Regions from separate parts of the Lelliottia sp. RD5 genome, predicted to be linked through region 2. Evidence: predicted binding sites of a transcription regulator. Region 2 holds the regulator's gene; each other region holds the start of a gene.
What was found. The regulator PurR, encoded in region 2, represses purine synthesis genes. The targets are predictions, from matches to a motif close to CANGCAAACGTTTGCNTG.
Positions count from the first base shown of each region.

Region 1 (3,951 bases), 740 kb from region 2:
CAATGGCATACACAAATCCCCGGTCGAGCAGGCTCAGCCGGCTGCTACTGAAATCCGCATCCATGCTGGATCCGTACGAGCCGTAGCCGTAAACCAGCAGGGGATTTTTGCCTTTGCGGAAATGATCTTTGTGATACACCAAAGACACCGGCACTTCTACGCCGTCGCGAGCCGTCACCCACAGGTGTTCACTGCGGTAATGGCTGGCGTCAAACCCGGTGACTTCCGCCTGTTTGATCACTCGACGTTGTCCGGTATCCATATCCAGTTCGAACAGCGTGTCCGGGGTGGTCATTGATGAATAGCCGTAGCGTAGCCGCGAAGACTCCGGTTCGGGATTGTGACCAATCCACGTCACGTAAGCCGGATCGTCAAAGGCAATACCGACCACGTCGCGCGTTTTGCGGTTTATTTGACGAATGCTGGTCAGCCCGCGCTGGCGCTCTTCAACCACCAGCCAGTCGGTGAACAGGGTAAACCCTTCCAGCATGACATGATCGCGAGCCGGGATCAGCACTTCCCATTTACGTTCATCACGCACTTTGGTTTTGTACAGGCCAAAGTTTTTACCTTCGCGGTTAGAGCGCAGATAGAAAGAGTGCTGGAAGTGATCGAGACTGTATTCATGGTCTTTACGGCGCGGTAAGAAACAGAGCGGCTGGGCATCGGGCAATTCAGCATCCAGCAGCAGCACTTCCGTGGTGGTCGCACTGCCCAGCGAGATAATCACATAGTGTTTAGAGGTGGTTTTATGCAGACTGACGTAAAACGTCTCGTCTTTTTCTTCATACACCAGCTCATCGCTATCCGAGGAAGTACCCACCGTATGGCGCCACACCTGATAAGGCAGCAACGTTGACGCGTGTTTTTTGACGTAATACACCGTTTCTGAATCATTTGCCCAGACGAAGGCTGACGAGACGTTATCCAGCATCTCTGGATACCAGTTCCCGGTCTCCAGATTGCGGAATCGCAGCCCATATTGCCGCCGAGAAAGATAATCCTCCGCCAACGCCATAATGGTGTTATCAGGTGAAATGCCCATCCCGCCGAGGGTATAGAATTCGCTGTGCGCAGCGCGCTGATTGGCATCAAGCAGGATTTCCCAGTCGTCCCACTCGGCGCTCAATACCGACTGGCGTTGATAAATAGCGTATTCGTTGCCCGGTTCGTAGATGTGACGATAGCGGTAACCGTTTCGGGTCCAGGGCGCAGAGACATCACGCTGCGGTTCGCGCGCGACCATTTCCGCCAACAGTTCATCCTGCAATGCCTGCTGAGAAGCCATGACCTGTCGGCCATAGTCATTTTCCTGGTGAAGGTAGTCGAGAACCTCTGGCTGCGAGCGCGAATCGTCCCTCAGCCAGTAGTAATTATCGATGCGCGTGTCACCGTGAGTGGTGAGCGCTTTTGGAATACGTCGGGCTTTTGGCAGCATATCAGTGTTTCTTTTATGTTTTACACCCTATAAGGGTGGCAAAACACACGCATGATGCAAGCGAAACGTGACAGCCGCAGGCGAAATTTACCCCGGTAATGCCTGTTTTTGCGCCTGAATATCCTTTTCGATGCCTTCGCGAACATCATGCGGAATTTTGAGCGCGTCACCCAGCGCATTCAGATAGCTGCGTTCCATAAAGTGATCGATGTCGATGGCCGCACAGCTGAGGAAGTACAGCTCAAGCGCTTCCTCTTCGTTTTTCACACTTTGCGCCAGACGCACGGGATCCAGCGGCTGTTCAATCGCCTGAGCGACTAACGCTCTACCCTGCTCTTCAACGCCCGCTTCCTGCATCTGCTGCTCAATGGCGGAGCGCTCCTGGTCGTCGATGTGTCCGTCGCTTTTAGCAGCAAAGACCAGCGCCAGAATTAACCGCTCGGTACGCACATCGATTGGCGACGTGTGTTGTCCAAACTGGGGTTCGCCCTGATGGGCCGTTCGGACTTTATCCTTGTATTTATTCCAGAGCACCGTTCCGGCAATGGCGCCTCCACCGGCTAACAGTGCGCCGGTGCCATATTTGGCCAACAGCTTTCGCGAGGATTTGTTCGCCACCAATAAACCTGCCAGACCACCCAGCGCACCCGGTACCAGTAGTTTGCTCAGCCCCTGCTCGCCGGATGATGACGCCTTTTGACCTAACATCGACTGCAATTGATTTAACCAGCCTGACATATTTTTCCCCACTTATCCGTTCACAATGATCACAGCCTAAGCGAGGTGATGTCAGGAAATGTCTGTCCGTGCAAAAGAAGCGCAAATTTCCTCGCCAGGCATCATTACCTTCCCCGGATGAAGACATACGCAAACGTTTTCGTATATACTGCGCGCAACTTTTTCAGGGGGATTTTATGACTTGTTTAGGAACTGCGCTGCGTCCGGCAGCCACGCGCGTCATGCTGTTAGGTTCAGGCGAGCTGGGAAAAGAAGTGGCCATTGAATGCCAGCGTCTGGGCATCGAAGTGATCGCCGTCGATCGTTATCCCGATGCCCCAGCCATGCACGTCGCGCATCGGTCGTACGTTATCAATATGCTGGATGGCGATGCCCTTCGCGCACTGATCGAACGCGAGAATCCTGACTATGTCGTGCCGGAAATTGAAGCCATCGCGACGGACACATTGTTGTCACTGGAAGCGGAAGGCCAACGCGTTGTGCCTTGCGCTCGCGCCGCGAAGCTGACCATGAACCGTGAAGGCATACGCCGTCTTGCGGCGGAAGAGCTGGCAATCCCGACGTCAAGCTACCGCTTCGCGGACGGTAAAGCCGATTTCCTGCAGGCTGTAGAAGAGATTGGTTACCCGTGCATCATTAAACCGGTAATGAGTTCCTCGGGTAAAGGGCAGAGTTTTATTCGCGATGAAAGCACACTGGATAAAGCCTGGGACTACGCCCAACAGGGTGGCCGTGCGGGCGCCGGACGCGTTATCGTCGAGGGGGTGGTGAAGTTTGATTTCGAAATCACCCTGCTCACGGTAAGCGCAGTTGATGGCGTGCATTTCTGCGACCCGATTGGACACCGTCAGGAAGACGGGGATTACCGTGAATCCTGGCAGCCGCAGCAAATGAGCGCTCTGGCGCTTGAGCGCGCGCAGGAGATCGCCCGCAAAGTGGTCATCGCACTGGGCGGTTTCGGCCTGTTTGGAGTGGAACTGTTTGTGTGTGGCGACGACGTCATTTTCAGCGAAGTGTCCCCTCGCCCGCACGATACCGGCATGGTGACGCTGATCTCTCAGGATTTATCAGAGTTTGCGCTGCACGTGCGCGCATTCCTGGGGTTGCCTGTGGGCGGAATTCGTCAGTACGGTCCGGCCGCGTCCGCCGTGATCCTGCCAAAGCTCACCAGTCAAAACGTAATGTTTGATCGCGTGGAATCTGCCGTGGGTGCAGGTCTGCAGGTACGTTTGTTTGGCAAGCCGGAAATTGACGGTTCGCGTCGTCTGGGCGTGACGTTAGCAGTAGCGGACAGCGTAGAAGAGGCTGTTGCGAGAGCGAAAAAGGCCAGTGCGAGTGTGATCGTCAGAGGATAAACAAAACGGGCCGTTTGGCCCGTTTTTGATGGTCTTACTGCTTCGCGCCTTCGACTGCTTCGCGCGCCAGTTTGGTAATGCGCTCCCAGTCGCCCGCTTCCAGCGCATCCGCCGGAACCAGCCAGGAACCACCGATACACAGTACGCTTTTCAGCGCCAGGTAATCGCGGTAGTTTGCCGGAGAGATACCGCCAGTCGGGCAGAAACGCACCTGAGAGAACGGGCCTGCAATCGCCTGCAGCGCTTTAGTGCCGCCATTCGCTTCCGCCGGGAAGAATTTGAACTCTTTAAGACCGTAGTCCATACCCAGCATCAGTTCAGAAACCGTGCTGATCCCAGGAATCAACGGGATAGAACCTTCTGTTGCCGCTTTCAGCAGTGGCTCAGTCAGGCCCGGGCTGATGGCAAACTGCGCGCCTG
Region 1 is NZ_JBVYHQ010000001.1:50,507-54,457, reverse strand. It holds gene ptrB (oligopeptidase B) at 1-1,438, opposite strand, end outside; gene AC0LWE_RS00235 (tellurite resistance TerB family protein) at 1,526-2,176, opposite strand; gene purT (formate-dependent phosphoribosylglycinamide formyltransferase) at 2,353-3,531, shown strand; gene kdgA (bifunctional 4-hydroxy-2-oxoglutarate aldolase/2-dehydro-3-deoxy-phosphogluconate aldolase) at 3,566-3,951, opposite strand, start outside.
Region 1: the regulator PurR is predicted to act here: its motif matches at 2,303-2,320, upstream of purT (formate-dependent phosphoribosylglycinamide formyltransferase).

Region 2 (3,951 bases):
CCGCCGACAAGGAACGCGATGGTCTGCGGTACGTAGCTCAGGCCAATCACTGCAGGAGTGTAACCCATGTCGTGCAGAATAAACGGTGAGCCAGTGAGCCAGGCAAAAAAGCTCGCGGAACAGGCCGCGTAAATCAGCACATTTCCACGATAAGCGCGGGAACGCAGCAGTGACATAAAGGTGACACGTACCGCATTGTTCTCGACAGGTTTGGCTTGAGCGGGCTTAAGCGCAAACGCGGGCAACATCAGAACCAGGGTGATGATAAACAGCGTGGCAAAGATCGCCTGCCAGTCAAAATGCACCAGAATCCAGCTCCCGAGCAGCGGCGCCAGCGCCGGTGAAAGCCCCACGAGCGGCATGATGGTCGCAAAAATACGGTTAACGCGGGATGCGGGATAGTAGTCGGTGACCAGCGCCTGCCAGGTCACTGCGGCAGCACACACGCCAAACGCCTGCACAAAGCGCAGTACCAGCAGCCAGGTTGCATCACGCACCCACAGCATGCCCAGACATCCCAGCGCAAAGATGGTTAAGCCGAGAAGAAGAATAGGTTTGCGGCCATAACGGTCAGAGAGCGGTCCCCACAGCAGCTGTGCGAAGGCAAAACCGGCCAGGAACAAGCTGAGGCTGGCGCTGATTGCGGCAGCCGGTGTCTGCAAGTCTTGCTGCATCGCGGCAAACGCCGGCAAATACATGTCGGTGGCTAAAAAGCCCAGCACGCTCAAACCGCCGAGCCAGACTAAGAATCCGTTGTTGGGTTGCATTGTCATTTCCTAATGAAGGCAGGTGTACTTTGGCGCAGAGTGTAGGGAGTGCAATCTGGCTTGTGAAACGCTAATATTTGGCGGTTGCGTTCAAAAATTTTGCAGGCAAAAAATGTGGTCTGAATATTCATTAGAAGTTGTGGATGCTGTCGCCCGAAATGGTAGCTTTAGCGGAGCCGCGCAAGAACTGCATCGCGTACCATCTGCCGTCAGCTATACGGTACGGCAGATGGAGGAGTGGCTGGCAGTACCCCTGTTCGAACGCCGTCATCGGGATGTCGTTCTGACCCCGGCTGGCGTGTGGTTTTTGAAAGAAGGCCGATCTGTTATCAAAAAAATGATGATCACGCGTGAACAGTGCCAGCAGATTGCCAATGGCTGGCGCGGTCATCTTTCGATTGCGGTGGATAACATCGTTAAACCTCAACGGACGCGGCAGATGGTAGTCGATTTCTATCGCCATTTCTCGGATGTGGAACTTCGCGTGTCCCAGGAAGTGTTTAATGGCGTATGGGATGCGTTATCCGACGGTAGGGTGGAGATGGCGATCGGCGCGACACAGGCCATTCCCGTCGGGGGCCGCTATGCCTTTCGGGATATGGGAACATTGAGCTGGCGCTGCGTGGTGGCAAGCGATCATCCTTTGGCCACGATGGAAGGCCCGCTGAGTGACGACGTGTTGCGCAACTGGCCGTCGCTGGTGATGGAGGACACGTCACGATCGCTGCCAAAGCGCATCACCTGGCTGCTTGATAACCAGCGGCGGGTCGTCGCGCCAGACTGGGAATCGTCGGCAACCTGTTTGTCGGCTGGATTGTGTGTGGGGATGGTGCCTGTGCATTTCGCGCGTCCACGGATTGATCGCGGAGAATGGGTGGCGCTCGAGCTTGAAAATCCGTTTCCGGTTGCGGCCTGTTGCCTGACATGGCAGCAAAACGATATGTCGCCTGCGCTGGCCTGGCTGCTGGACTATTTAGGTGATAGTGAAACGCTGAACAGAGAGTGGCTACGGGAGCCGGAATAACCGGCCCCGTAGAAACGATTAACGACGGTAATCGCGGAACGGTCCGTCAGCGACGGAGCGACGTTCAATCAGACGCGGATGGACTTCAATTGACTGAGACTCTTCACGCTTGCTGACGATACGATCCATCAGCATGTTGAACGCCGTTTCACCCAGGGAGTCTTTCGGCTGATGAATCGTCGTCAGCGCGGGAGTAAAGTAGCGAGCGTTGCGCACGTTATCATACCCGATCACGGAAATATCCTGCGGGACGCGTAAACCCAGCTCATCGGCTGCGCAAAGCGCACCCATCGCCATAATATCACCGCCGCAGAACACGGCTGTCGGACGATGTGAGTGCGAAACAATCTGCTGCATCGCGCGGTAGCCCGATTCTGGCTCAAAGTCGCCCTGTACAATCCAGTTTTCCGGGACGGTAATCAGCGCTTCTTCCATGGCTTTCATAAAGCCTGCCAGACGGCCAGCACCGGTGTTGCGCTCAAGCGGGCCGGGGATGACACCAATCTCGCGATGACCACGTTCGATCAGGTAACGGCCAGCCATGTAACCGCCTTCGAAGGCGTTATCGTTAACGGAATCGGTAAAGTCAGCGCGCGTGTCACCCCAATCCATTACCACCATTGGGATATGACGATACTCTTCGAGCATCGACAGCACGGATTCTGGATATTCGGAACACATGACCAACAGGCCATCGACGCGCTTTTGCGCCATCATCGACAGGTAAGCGCGCTGTTTTTCCTGACTGTTCCAGGCATTTCCCAGAATCAGGGTATAGCCTTTCTGGAAGCAGTTTTTCTCAACCGCTTCGATAATTTCGGCGAAATAGGCCGCTTCACTGCTGGTCGCCAGCAGACCAATTGACTTGGTGTGATTCACTTTCAAGCTGCGAGCAACAGCGCTCGGTGAGTAGTGCAATTCTTTGATTGCAGCCCAAACGGCGTTGCGCGTCTCTTCCGCCACGAAACGGGTTTTGTTAATTACATGTGATACGGTTGTAGTGGAAACGTTTGCGCGTTTCGCTACATCTTTAATTGTTGCCATTAGCTGTCACTCCAGACCATATCCTAAGCTCCTGATAAATTGAGAGGTAAACGTTTGCCTTCTCTCACCCTAATCTCGCAAATTGAATTGCGATACGCCGGGAAAACGACACAGGACGTCAGGAGGGGGTCAGTGGCCGGTACGCTTATAAATTTAGCGTGGAATTTTGTCTTATCTTGATGAAAAGGGGAAGCGCAAAAACGGTTATCAGCCTAAATCCAGGAAGATTTTTGAGGTAAACTGTGTAAAAATGAGCAAGCTCACTTTTCATGTGGGGATTAAAAGGAGAAAAATTGATGAATACCGATCTTAAGTTTTCGTTAACGACCACGATTATCGTGCTGGGTTTGATTGTTGCGGCAAGTTTTACAGCTATTCTGCACTGATTCAGGCGGGGGAGAGCCTTCTCCCTCGTTTTCTTCCTTTCATTGTTACTCTCCCGACAATAATCTTTTGCCAATTTGTTAACTTCTCATTTTTTGTGATTGCTGTCATGCTTTCGGCATGTTTTTCTGTGTCGCATAAAGGCACGGTATCCGGAGTTAATGAATGAAAATCAATTTTCCACTGCTGGCCCTTGCAATTGGCGCATTTGGGATCGGCACCACCGAGTTTTCCCCAATGGGGCTTTTACCGGTCATCGCTAAAGGGGTTGACGTTTCTATTCCTGCGGCGGGCATGCTGATCAGTGCTTATGCCATTGGCGTGATGATCGGCGCACCCCTGATGACGTTACTGCTTTCCCATCGCGCGCGTCGTAATGCGCTTATTTTTCTGATGGCCATCTTCACCCTGGGTAATGTGCTTTCGGCGCTCTCTCCGGACTACACCACCCTCCTGTTGTCGCGCATTCTGACCAGCCTCAATCACGGCGCATTCTTTGGCCTGGGGTCGGTAGTGGCCGCAAGCGTGGTACCCAAGCACAAACAGGCGAGCGCGGTCGCCACGATGTTTATGGGGCTAACGATTGCGAATATTGGCGGCGTGCCGGCGGCCACCTGGCTGGGTGAAGTCATCGGCTGGCGTATGTCTTTCCTTGCGACAGCGATGCTGGGTGTCGTGGCGATGATCGCGCTGTTCTTCTCATTGCCGAAAGGCGGAGCGGGCGAGCGTCCG
Region 2 is NZ_JBVYHQ010000001.1:794,254-798,204, reverse strand. It holds gene punC (purine nucleoside transporter PunC) at 1-767, opposite strand, end outside; gene punR (DNA-binding transcriptional activator PunR) at 880-1,791, shown strand; gene purR (HTH-type transcriptional repressor PurR) at 1,810-2,835, opposite strand; gene cydH (cytochrome bd-I oxidase subunit CydH) at 3,132-3,221, shown strand; gene AC0LWE_RS03960 (MFS transporter) at 3,385-3,951, shown strand, end outside.

Region 3 (3,951 bases), on a different contig from region 2:
GTTGGCGTTCAGCTTACGGCGCACTGATTTACGGCGCAGCTGTTGACCCGGCATGATAAAGGTACGGCCAACGTAGCGGTTTTTCACAAAGCCCTGGCGGTACGGTTTACCCAGAATGCGCGCCATTTCCAGCGCAATATCACAGGAGGTTTCGGGAATCGGAATGACCACGTCGATATCCAGATCGTCCCACTCACGGGCAATTTTTTCACCGAGTTTGGTTCCCATGTTAACGCGTGCGCTGTACACGGAAATTTTATCAATGAAGGAGTCTGGACGTGCGAAGTAAACGTATTCAAACAGGCACGGATTGCTAACCGGGTTTTCCGCACACTGACGGGTAAACAGCTGGCCTTTTTCGGTAACGTACACCGCTTCACCCGGCGCAACGTCGCGCAGGAATTCGAAGCCCAGCGTGTCTAACGCCACACTCTCGGAGGCAACCATGTATTCGGTTCGGCCATCACCCAGATCGCGTTTACCCAGCACCAGCGGACGAATACCGTTCGGGTCGCGGAAGGCCACCATACCGTGGCCGATAATCATCGCGACGCAGGCATAAGCGCCCCGAATCAGGCGATTTGTCGCGGCAATCGCGGCAAAAATGTTGTCTGCTTCCAGCGGATAATGGCGGAAGTTATCCAGCTCACTGGCAAAGATATTGAGCAGGATTTCTGAATCAGAAGTGGTGTTAATGTGGCGACGTTTCTCTTCGAAGAGCTTTTTACGTAGCTCATGCGCATTGGTCAGATTGCCATTGTGGGCAAGCGTAATACCGTACGGTGAGTTCACATAAAAAGGCTGAGCTTCAGAAGCGCTGGAACTGCCAGCAGTAGGATAACGAACGTGACCAACACCCATGTTGCCTTGCAGGCGCTGCATATGGCGGGCTTCAAACACATCGTTGACCAGGCCATTCGCTTTGCGTAAACGGAAGCAGTTGTTTGCATCAATCGTGATGATACCCGCTGCATCCTGACCACGGTGCTGAAGCACCGATAACGCGTCATAGATAGACTGGTTTACCGGCATGAAACCGGCGATACCGACAATACCGCACATTCGTCTTTTCCTCGTTAAGAGCGTGGTTTAGTAGGCGTCATTGTCGCAGGCAGTTTGAGTGCAGACAGCGCCCAACAACTGGAGCGAACACGTACCCTAATAAACCAAACTCTAAGCCACATCTCAGGGTTAGACCCTGGGCAAGAAACTCGACGAGCTTTGCAGATAGTCAAAGAACCATCTGATGATGAAGCTGAACTGTGGTATCAACTGCGATTTCTGCCAGTCTTCACCTTTTGAAACCCCGGTAAAGGTATCAAGGAAGAACAGTATCGCGGCCACAATCAATACGCCTCGCAACGCACCAAAACAGATCCCCAACACCCTGTCTGTTCCTGACAGACCGGTTTTCTCGACCAGCTGACCTATCACGTAATTGACGATAGCGCCGACGAGTAGAGTCGCAACAAACAGCACCGCGATGGCGATCCCATTTCGGACCAGTTCATCTTCAAAGCCCGTGAACCAAACGGACAGGTACGTGTAGTAATGACTGGCAACAAAGAAAGCACAACCCCATGTCACCAGCGATAACGCTTCACGAACAAAGCCACGGATCAGGCTAACCAGACAGGAAAAACCAATCACCGCAATGATGGCGTAATCAATCCAGACCATATATGTCCCACGATTAAACGCCCTGTCATCCAGTTCGGGGCGAATTCTAACAGAAAAAGAAAACGTTTGCGTAGGGATTTCCTTCCCCCGCGTAAATAAAAAAGGCGCTGAAAAAATGTTCAACGCCGAGGGCTTCTTACGTCTCTTCGGACGGATGCCTGGACCTTCTCCTCTCACCGTCCCCCTCTCCTTAAAGGGAAAATGGGACGGTTTTCCCCCGCTCTTTTTAGAGAAAGGGCCGGGATAAGGTCAATCAGTTTGCACTGTAATTCATCACCACGCCGCTCAAACCGGAAATCTGCTTCAGCTCGCCAAGCGACCCTTTCAGTTTATCTTTCGAGGCATCCGGGCCGACGAGAATGCGGGTAATTTTACCCTGCACTGGCGTCGAAGGTGAAGTGTAAACACGATATCCCGCACCGCGTAATTTACCGACGACTTCATTGACTTTATCGGCATTTTTTAACGCGCCCAACTGCACAACGTAGGCTTTTCCGGTTGGTGCAGGTTTTTCTTCCTGGGCCGGTTTTTCCGGAGGCACTTCCGTCGCAGCAGCAATTTGCTCGCTGGCTTTATCTCGCTGCGGTTTCGGTTGAGGTTTTTCGACAGGTTTTGCTTTCTCGACAGGCTTCGGTTGCACCACCGGCTCTGCGACAGGATCCAGCTCGTTACTGCCGTTGCCGGTTAAGCGAGTGCCATCCAGCGATGGCGCAGCCGCGTCTCCGGCGCGCACTTCTTCCGCGGCACCTTCAGGCGGCTGTGCCGGCAGCGCCTGCGTTGCCGCAGGTAACATGTCAGGTTCATCACGATCGCCTGGTTTTGGCACCAGTGGGATTGCCGCAAATTCATCCTGATAATGTTTTTTTTGCCCATCCAACAGGCCAGGAAGAATAATCACTCCCAGCGCCACCAACACAATGGTTCCTGTTAAACGGTTCTGAAACTTACTCGCCACTGGTTCTCCCCGCGTCCATCACTTCCATGACATGTGCAACGGTATGGAATGACCCACATACCAGCACGGTATCTTCAGGTTTAGCATCAGCCATCGCCGCATGCCACGCCTGTGCCACGCTATCAAAGGCGGTTCCTGCGCTAATATGTTCCATCAGCTGTTCAGCAGTCGCACCGCGTGGCCCTTCCAGTGGAGCACAATACCAGCAATCGACAACACTCTCCATGCAGGCCAGCGTGCCGCCAATATCTTTATCATGAAGCATACCGATAACCGCCAGAACGCGCCCGTTTTTTGGCAATGATTTCAGGCGTTCTGCGAGATAGCCAGCAGCGTGTGGGTTGTGCGCAACGTCCAGAATCAAACGCGGCGATTCACTCACTATCTGGAAACGTCCCGGAAGCATGGCGTTTTGGATGCCGTCGCGGATTGCCTGCTCGCTGACGTTCAAACCGCTTGCGCGTATCGCTGCGAGCGCGGTGGCGGCATTGGGCTGAGGAACATGCGGGAGCGGAAGATGCTCAAGCACACCCTGCGCATCACTAAAGCGCCAGTCGTTTTCCGTCACGTCATACTGCCAGTCTACGCCCAGACGCAGCAGGACAGAGCCCTTTTCCTGCGCCACATCGGCAATGGTATGCGGCATATCAGGCTCGCCTACGACAGCCGGTTTATTCGCCCGGAAAATGCCCGCTTTCTCACGACCAATACTTTCGCGGTCCGGTCCCAGCCAGTCGATATGATCCAGTGCGATGCTGGTGACCACCGAAACATCGGCATCAACCATATTGGTGGCATCAAGACGCCCGCCGAGACCGACTTCCAGGATCACTACGTCCAGCTTCGCCTGCTTAAAGAGCCACAGCGCCGAGAGCGTGCCGTACTCGAAATAAGATAATGAAATCTCACCACGCGCCGCTTCGATTTCGGCAAAAGAGGCGGTATGCGCAGACTCTGGCAGCTCGGTATTTTGAATGCGAACGCGCTCTGTGTAGCGTACCAGGTGCGGAGAGCTGTACACGCCGACCTTATACCCTGCCGCCATCAGCATTGACTCCAGCGTACGGCAGGTGGTGCCCTTGCCGTTGGTGCCGGCGACGGTGAAAACGAACGGCGCGGGTTTCAACACATTAAGGCGAGCCGCTACCTGGCTGACGCGCTCAAGCCCCATATCGATGGTTTTACTGTGCAGGTTTTCCAGATAAGAAAGCCACGTGACCAGGGGTGACGTGGCTTGGGGAATGCTGTTGTTTTCCATGATACGCACTTTTCAGTTACGGTGAGAAAGCAAAAGGGCAGCGCCGTTTGGCCCTGCC
Region 3 is NZ_JBVYHQ010000003.1:199,286-203,236, reverse strand. It holds gene purF (amidophosphoribosyltransferase) at 1-1,062, opposite strand, end outside; gene cvpA (colicin V production protein) at 1,192-1,680, opposite strand; gene dedD (cell division protein DedD) at 1,934-2,635, opposite strand; gene folC (bifunctional tetrahydrofolate synthase/dihydrofolate synthase) at 2,625-3,893, opposite strand.
Region 3: the regulator PurR is predicted to act here: its motif matches at 1,736-1,753, upstream of cvpA (colicin V production protein).